One region of the Imperialibacter sp. genome, then DNA from elsewhere that is predicted to be linked to it. Evidence: riboswitches for the same ligand, from Rfam matches in the RefSeq annotation. Region 1 holds a riboswitch; the other holds the start of a gene.
The links. Region 1 has a riboswitch for S-adenosylmethionine ahead of ACMVP2_RS18505 (homocysteine S-methyltransferase family protein). Riboswitches for the same ligand answer to the same signal wherever they lie in the genome.

Region 1 (4,423 bases):
TTTTCATTCCCATTCTCTCCATTTCTTTGGCCACATGCACCATTTCGTCGAGTGACGGTGTAATCAACCCGCTGAGGCCAATCACATCGGCCTTTTCCCGAACGGCAGCTTCCAGGATTTTTTCGGCTGGCACCATCACACCCAGGTCGACAATATCGAAGTTGTTACAAGCCAGCACCACACCGACTATGTTTTTGCCGATGTCATGAACGTCGCCCTTCACCGTGGCAAGAAGTATTTTTGCATTGGACGATGTATTTCCAGTTCTTCTTTTCTCTTCTTCCATGAAAGGAATCAGGTAGGCCACCGACTTTTTCATCACCCTGGCGCTTTTCACCACCTGAGGCAGAAACATTTTCCCTTCTCCAAAAAGATCGCCCACGATATTCATACCTGCCATCAAAGGCCCTTCAATTACTTTCAAGGGGCTTTGGTACTTGGCCCGAGCCTCTTCTGTATCGGCCTCCACAAACTCGACAATTCCTTTTACCAGCGCATGGCTTAATCTCTCCTCAACACTGCCCTTCCGCCAGGCATCGTCAACCACCTTCACTTTGCCTTTCGACTTCACTGTCTCGGCAAACTCCAACATTCTTTCGGTGGCATCCGGCCTGCGGTTAAGCAGCACGTCTTCCACTCTCTCCAAAAGGTCTTTGGGAATTTCATCATAGACTTCAATCTGCCCGGCATTCACGATACCCATGTCCAGACCATGCTTGATGCCATGATAAAGGAACACGGTATGCATCGCTTCACGAACGGAGTCGTTGCCCCTGAATGAGAAGGAAACGTTACTAATACCACCGCTCACCCTGGCATGAGGCAGATTCTCTTTGATCCATTTGGTGGCCCTGAAAAAGTCAAGGGCATTGTTATTATGCTCGTCCATGCCGGTGGCAACAGGGAACACATTGGGGTCGAAAATGATATCTTCAGGCGGGAAATCAATTTTATTGACCAAAAGACGGTAACAGCGCTCGCAGATTTCAATGCGGCGCTCGTAGGAGTCGGCTTGGCCATCTTCATCGAAAGCCATTACGACCACGGCGGCACCGTAACGTTTTACCTTTTTAGCCTGATCAAGAAACTCCTTCTCGCCTGCTTTTAAGCTAATGGAATTGACAATACCCTTGCCTTGTAAGCATTTTAGCCCTGCTTCAATAATATGCCACTTAGAAGAGTCAATCATAAACGGCACTCTTGCGATCTCCGGCTCGGCAGCCAGTAGGTTGATGAAGGTCACCATGGCATTTTCGCCATCGAGCATGCCCTCATCCATATTGATATCGACGATCTGTGCGCCGTTTTGCACTTGCTCCAGGGCTATGCTAACAGCCTCTTCATAGTTACCCTGCAGGATCAGTCTTGCAAATTTCTTGCTGCCAGTTACATTGGTCCGCTCGCCAATATTCACAAAATTCGTCTCCTGGTTGATAATGAGGGGTTCCAGGCCACTGAGCTTGAGTGGGCGAGGGTTGTTGGCGGCAATTTCACCGTCCACAGTTTCTTCGACTTTATTTGACATCTGTTAGTTTCTGTTGTAAAAATTCGCCGAGCCCTTATCGGATGACGATTTCAGGTTCGTTGCTGTCTGGATACTGATTTCTATTTGACTGCATGTAAAACCGACTAGCTACCAACAGCCAGGAGTGAGCCCACCTTCCTCGGCTTATACTTCGCTGCCGTTTCGGCTATTAACTTGATGTGATCTGGAGTGGTGCCACAGCAACCACCGATTACGTTGATCATGCCCTCCTTCAAAAACTCCTCAATTTGCGCAGCCATTTGCTCCGGCGTTTGGTCGTACTGTCCAAATTCATTAGGCAGTCCGGCATTGGGGTGAGCGCTTACGTTGAAGGTGGATTTCTCAGACATAATTTGCAGGTAAGGCCTCAGCTGAGCAGCTCCCAGGGCGCAATTAAGGCCAACGCTCATCAATGGCATATGCTCCATGGAGATCAAAAATGCTTCCGTCGTTTGCCCTGACAGGGTGCGTCCGCTCGCATCAGTAATAGTACCCGATACCATGATAGGAAGCCTCACACCTCTTTCTTCAAACACTTCTTCGATGGCAAAAAGAGCAGCCTTGGCATTCAGGGTATCAAAAATTGTTTCCACCAGTATAATATCAACACCACCATCCATCAATGCACGCAGCTGTTCTTTGTAGGCGTCCTTCAATCCGTCGAAATCGATGGCCCGGTAACCGGGGTTGTTTACATCCGGCGACAGTGAGGCGGTCCTGTTGGTTGGCCCTATAGAGCCAGCCACGAACCTTGGTTTTGAGGGATCAAGAGCGGTTGCTTCGTCAGCAGCTTCCCTGGCAAGCCTTGCACCCTGAAAGTTGATATCATACACCAGGTGCTCCAAAGCATAGTCAGCCTGGGCGATGGATGTACCGGTAAAAGTGTTGGTTTCTGCTATGTCGGCCCCGGCTTCAAAGTATTTCTTGTGAATGGCCTTGATTACATCGGGCCTGGTGATATTGAGTAAATCACTGTTTCCCTTCAGGGGGATATGATGATCCTTGAGTGCCTCATTCCTGAAATCTTTTTCTTCCAGGTTGTAGCGCTGAATCATGGTACCCATGGCACCGTCGAGCACAAGAATTCTTTCCTTTAAGATCTCTTCTATATTCATAAAAGTGTTTTTTGTTTTGGTTTGAAATATTCCAGCGAAAGCATAGAACACTTTACCAGCCACATTAATTCTCTTATCAGGAAAGGTATCCAAAGGAAGGATTACGCTTATCTGTCTCGGATCAGCAGCGCCTTCAGCACTACTTTCTCCAAGTGGGAGTTGGCACCTATTCCCCAGGGAGGTGGAAGGTTGCCAAGACTTCAAAGGGCCCATCCCTCAGTCTTTCTTGATAAGAGGTGCAAATATACCACAATTGGCATAACTAAAAATATTTGCATATTTAAACTGAGCTTAAATTTTGACTATATGCGCTGCCAACTGATTACTTTAATTATTTCGATTTCATTTTCGCTAACCAGTTCACTATCTGCTAAAAACCAGACCCTTACGCCACTTGATTCCTTAAAGGCAGCCCTATCACAGGCCTCTTCCGCCGAAGTTAAGTCGGACTTGTACAATTCCCTTTTTATCGAAACCATCAAATTTTCACCAGATGAGGCAAAAAATTATGCGCATCTCCAAATCAACTTAGCCGGAAAAGAATCGCTGAACAAAGGCCTCGCACAGGGGCTCAACAACCTCTCAGTATATTATAACAGTCAGGGAAAATTAGACTCGGCGAGCTATTTTATTGAACAAACCATTATCGCCTACGAAAAAACAAAAGATCTCAGCGGCCTTGGAGGCGCCTATCTGAACCTCGGTAATCTGAACAGACAAAGTGGGGACTTTCCCTCTGCCATCTCCGCTTACAAAAAGGCTTCCAGCTATTTTTCTCAAGCCGGAGAAACAAGCAAATATGCCTCTGCTATAAACGGTATCGGCAACGCCAAAAGAAACCTTGGAGAGCTGGATTCGGCCCTGTTCTTTTACAAAACGGCTCTCGACGTTACCGATACCGCTACGCTTCAGGCCATCGCTTTTATGAATATTGGAAATGTGCTGGCTCAAAAAGGCGAGTATGAAGAGGCGGTGGTGTATCACCTGAAATCGGTGAAAATAAAAGAAGAACTGAACGACCGGAGAGGCCTGATGTCTTCGTACATCAATATGGGAGTGATTTACTCAAGGCTCGAGCAATTTGACAAATCGGAAGCCTCCTATCACAAGGCGATCAAGGAGGCTGAAGCCATGGGCATCAAGCAAAGCACGGCAATGGCCTACAATAACATTGGCACCAATAAAGCCCGGCGGAAAGACTTCGACTCCGCAGCTTTTTATTTCAAAAAGTCGCTCGATATCAGAAAAACGCTCGGAAACCGAATGGAAATCGGCATGTCGGAGAATAACCTTGGCAACGTGTACCGTGATTTAGGCAACCTCGATAGTGCCCTTCATTATCATGAACTGGCCCTGCAAAGCAAATTGGAAGCCAACGACAAATACGGGATCCCTTCGGCCTACTACAATACTGGCTCCATACTGTCACTTCTTGGCCGGGCGGAAGCCGAAGAATACATATTGAAAGGCTACCATATGGCCAGGGAGGTGAGCCCCGTATTGGAAGAAGAGGCTGCGAAAACATTGTTCGATCACTATCAGTCCAGAAAAAATTACAAAGCTGCCCTCGACATCCAAACCAGGTTAATAGCACTGAAAGACACTTTGAGAAGTGAAGAAACGAAAAAAAGGATTGAAGACCTGGAGAAGAAATATGAATCGGAAAAGAAGGACAACGAAATAGCCCTGCTAGCCAAAGACAATGAGCTCCAGGCACAAAAAATAGCTCAAACGGAGACTGAGAGAATCATCTATATCATTAGCGTTATTTTCATCATTGGCT
Region 2 (4,423 bases), 1.5 Mb from region 1:
TTATAGGATCATTAAGAGTCCTCCTCCTCGCAAAAGATAAAAAGATTATTCCAAGTGTGCGTGAGATGGTGGATCAGCTTTCAGAACACAAATTCCGATTTTCCACACACGTCGTCAGGCAGCTTTTGACAGAGGCAGGAGAAGCATAGCTACACCGCCACCATCACCCTCCGGTAAAACTTCTCTATAGAAGCGCCGATGGCTTCCCATTCTATCAGAAATCCATCGTGTCCATAGAGCGAATCGATGATATCCAGCGAGGCATCGTCTACGTGGGAGGCCAAAAAAACCTGCTCATCTATGGGAAACAAAATGTCGGACCTGATGCCAACAAAGTGTGAGTTGGCTTTTATCTGCGAAAGTGCTTTCTCAATGCTGCCTCTGCCTCTGCCTACGTTATGTGAATCCATCGCTTTTGATAGCCTCCAGTAGCTATAGGCATTGAATCGTTTCTTCAGCTTTTCTCCCTGGTACTGCTGATAACTCGACGCCAAATAGTCATCCGTTTTTTCTGTTGTGTCCTCCTCCTGGGTTCTTTGGTAGGTGAGGTAGTGCCTGTAGGAAAGCAGGGCGATTGTTCTGGCGGTCTTCATTCCCTCAAGTCCTGCATCCGGTTTGCTTTCTTTAAAGGTTGCGTCGTTCACAATCGCCATCCTCTGCGACTCGTTGAAAGCAATGCCCCAGGGTGAATGGTGGGCGTTGGTGGAAACACCAATGAGATTTTCAAACACGTCAGGCTCAATAATGGCCCACTCCAGTGCTTGCTGCCCCCCCATAGAGCCGCCAATCAGGGTGTGGACTTTTTCAAAGCCAAGGGATTTTCTCAATTGAATAAAAGCGCCAACTATGTCTCTATTGGTGGGTGTGGGAAAATCGTGAAAGTAAGGTTTGGCTGTTGCGGGATTTTTGTCGAGTGCATTGGTTGAGCCGTAACAACTCCCCAGCATGTTGGCACAGATCACAAAAAACTTCTCGGGATCATACACCTTACCAGGCCCAAACAAACCGGGCCACCACTCTGAAGGATTCGAGTTGCCAGTAAGCGCATGACACACCCACACAACATTGTTCCTTTCGGGGTTTAGTTTACCAAATGTCGTGTAGAGCAAATGGTACTCTGTCAATTCCCGACCGGACTCAAGTTTCAATGGCTGGGTCGATCTGTATAATTCCTCGGTTATTTTCACTAAGTCCTCTTCTTTTGGGTTAAAATTCCTCCCGGCCACTGGATGTATAGCCGGGAGGTAAGTCATCAATTAACCTGTATATATAATTAACTAAAATTTACTTTTTCAGCTGGTCAAAAGCCTGTATCAAGTCAGCTTTAATGTCATCTACATGCTCGGTACCAGCCGACAGTCGCAATAAATTAGGATCGACCCCAGCTTTTAGCTGCTCCTGCTCGCTCAACTGCTGGTGCGTCGTCGACGCCGGGTGAATAATCAGCGTTTTCGAGTCACCCACGTTGGCCAGGTGGCTCACGAGTTTCAGCGAATCAACAAACTTTTCTGCGTTGGCCTTACCTCCTTTGATTTTGAATGACAATACACCACCAAAGCCTCTTTTCAGGTATTTCTTGGCCAATGCGTGGTATTTGCTGCTAGCAAGTCCCGGGTAGTTCACGCTTTCAACCAAGGGATGTTTCTCCAGCCATTGCGCCAACTCAAGGGCGTTCTGCACAGTTCTGTCTAGCCTGAGAGAAAGTGTCTCAATGCCCTGGAGCAGAAGGAAAGAATTGAACGGACTTATGGCCGGCCCAAGGTCACGCAAACCCTCCACCCTGGTTCGGATAGCAAAGGCAATGTTGGGCAGCCCAAGTGGATTTCCTTCACCAAACACTTCCCAGAAGTTCAGGCCATGGTACCCTTCAGATGGCTCCGAAAACTGCTTGAACTTTCCATTGCCCCAGTTGAAGTTTCCTCCGTCAACAATGATTCCTCCGATACTTGTGCCATGACCACCTATCCACTTAGTGGCTGATTCAACCACCACGTTGGCTCCGTGCTCTAGCGGTCGAAACAGGTAGCCACCGGCGCCAAAGGTGTTGTCAACCACCAAAGGAATATTATGCTTCTTCGCTACTGCTGCTATCGCTTCAAAATCGGGAATATTGAATTCCGGATTGCCTATCGTTTCAAGGTAGAGCGCTCTGGTATTTTTGTCGATCAGCTTTTCAAACTCGGCTGGTGAGTCATTTTCTACAAACCTCACGTCAATCCCCAACCTCTTGAAGGCAACTTTGAACTGATTATAAGTGCCTCCGTACAAGTGGTTGGTAGATACCAGGTTTTGGCCTGCTTCCAAAATGTTGTGCAAGGCCAAAAGCTGTGCGGCCTGGCCCGATGCTGTTGCCACTGCAGCAACACCACCTTCCAGGGCCGCTATTCTCTTCTCGAAAACATCCGTTGTCGGATTCATGATCCGTGTGTAGATGTTCCCAAATTCTTTCAGGGCAAACAGGTTGGCACCATGCTCAGAGTTTTTGAATGTATAGGAGGTGGTTTGGTAAATAGGCACCGCCCTCGACTGTGTGGCTGAATCTACTTCCTGACCTGCATGTAATTGCAGTGTTTCAAATCTTAATTGTGACATATTATAAGGTGTTTTTAAATTGAAGTTGAATTAAAAAATTGCCTGTAACGGGTTGGCTCCCTGGCCAATAGTCCGTCGTTTGCTGCTAAGCGACAAAGGCAAAAGCGCCTAGCAGCACATACAGCAACAACAGCAGGCAAAAGCCGCCCTGAATGAAAAATTTAATACATGAAATGTGTGAGCCGATGACCGGCCGTGCGATGAGATAGCGCTTGTCGCTAGAAGAGATTCCTGATTTTTCATTTTGCTCTCAATTTATATTCTCCGCCAACCGACGGATCAGGATTTAGCACCTTACCACCTTGAGTGGCCGGTTGCTAGCGCTTCATAGAGCCTGTCTCTCCACGCTTCTTTATAAATCAATTGCTAAGAATTGACTTGAAGGCACAAACGTAGATATGCCGAATTATGTTTCCAAACATTTTGTGGAAAATTTCCTCAGTGCCGATTTTGTAGGTATTACCTCGAAAATGAAGCATTTTATTTTGTGCTCTCCTGACAATTAACTCAAATGCGGTCTTCTAAATATTCATATTCAGCTATATTTGGGGCCGATTAAAATGAAAATCATGAGAAAGAAGATTGTAGCAGGAAACTGGAAAATGAATAAGAACCTGGAAGAAGGACATCAGCTAACTTCCGAGGTGGTTAACATGGTGAAGGATGAAGTGACCAGCGACGTGCAGGTGGTTTTATGTACCCCTTTTATTCATTTAAACTCTATCAGCAAACTTTTAGCAGGAAGTAAAAACGTAATGCTTGGTGCGCAAAACTGCAGCGAACATGCGTCAGGTGCTTACACAGGCGAAACGTCAGTTTCGATGCTCAAGTCTGTCGGCACTCAGTTTGTCATCATAGGCCACAGCGAGCGAAGAGAATACTTTGGAGAAACAGATGCTCTTTTTGCAAAAAAGGTTGATGCGGTGCTGGCAGCTGGTATGACGCCTATTTACTGCTGTGGAGAGAAGCTGGAAGTGCGTGAAGCCAACGATCATATTAAGTTGGTCACTGCGCAGGTATCTGAAGCGCTTTTTCACCTGTCAGCAGACGCTCTTCAAAAAGTAGTGATTGCCTATGAGCCTGTTTGGGCTATCGGAACCGGTAAAACAGCCTCCTCTGCACAAGCGCAGGAAATGCATGCTGAAATCAGAGCCCATCTGGCTGGAAAATATGGCAAGAATGTTGCCGAAGAGATCACTATACAATACGGAGGCAGTTTGAAGCCCGACAATGCAGTGGAAATTTTTGCCCAGCCCGACGTGGACGGCGGGCTGATCGGCGGCGCTTCACTAAAGTCACGTGACTTCGTCGACATTGTAAAAGCAATGAAGTAAATGAACATTTTCGTTTTCCTCGGTTTAATTGGTCTAAGCCTTTCTTCTGTTGACGAACCAATGGTTGCCGCAGATCAGGATTTCTGTGGTGTTTATGGTGCCATATACGTGGAAACAGATCGAAGAAGGGCTGACTACCTGGTTTTTGAAGATGAAAACGAAGCTTTTGCCGACATGCTGATTTTCAAAGAAAGCAGCAGGGTTTTCGCCGACAGACAGGGGATTTGGTACTTCACCAAAAACCGGGGCATGGCCGACTTCACGATATATTATGTCAAAGAAAAAGGCCAGCAACACTTTTCTGTTAATTTCACTGACACCGAATCATTTGCCGGCTGCAGATAGGCAGTTAACCACCCTAATCCAGGTCAACTATGGACTTTATCGAATTGCAAATTAAGACCTCCAGGGATCTTGCAGATATCCTCATAGCCGAGCTGGGAGAAATTGGCTTTGACACCTTTGAGGAAACTGACGAGGGGTTTAATGCCTACATT

Region 2: it holds a riboswitch for S-adenosylmethionine, as region 1 does, so the genes downstream of both, ACMVP2_RS11805 (O-acetylhomoserine aminocarboxypropyltransferase/cysteine synthase family protein) here and ACMVP2_RS18505 (homocysteine S-methyltransferase family protein) in region 1, are expected to answer to the same signal.

The regions. Positions count from the first base shown of each region.
Region 1 covers NZ_CP180355.1:4,287,956-4,292,378, reverse strand. Annotated here, with positions in the region: gene metH (methionine synthase) at 1-1,501, opposite strand, end outside; gene ACMVP2_RS18505 (homocysteine S-methyltransferase family protein) at 1,630-2,640, opposite strand; SAM riboswitch class I at 2,745-2,876, opposite strand; gene ACMVP2_RS18500 (tetratricopeptide repeat-containing sensor histidine kinase) at 2,947-4,423, shown strand, end outside.
Region 2 covers NZ_CP180355.1:2,750,522-2,754,944, reverse strand. Annotated here, with positions in the region: gene ACMVP2_RS11815 (DUF3368 domain-containing protein) at 1-149, shown strand, start outside; gene ACMVP2_RS11810 (homoserine O-acetyltransferase family protein) at 150-1,253, opposite strand; gene ACMVP2_RS11805 (O-acetylhomoserine aminocarboxypropyltransferase/cysteine synthase family protein) at 1,285-2,592, opposite strand; SAM riboswitch class I at 2,845-2,953, opposite strand; gene tpiA (triose-phosphate isomerase) at 3,162-3,926, shown strand; gene ACMVP2_RS11795 (DUF6150 family protein) at 3,927-4,271, shown strand; gene prmA (50S ribosomal protein L11 methyltransferase) at 4,301-4,423, shown strand, end outside.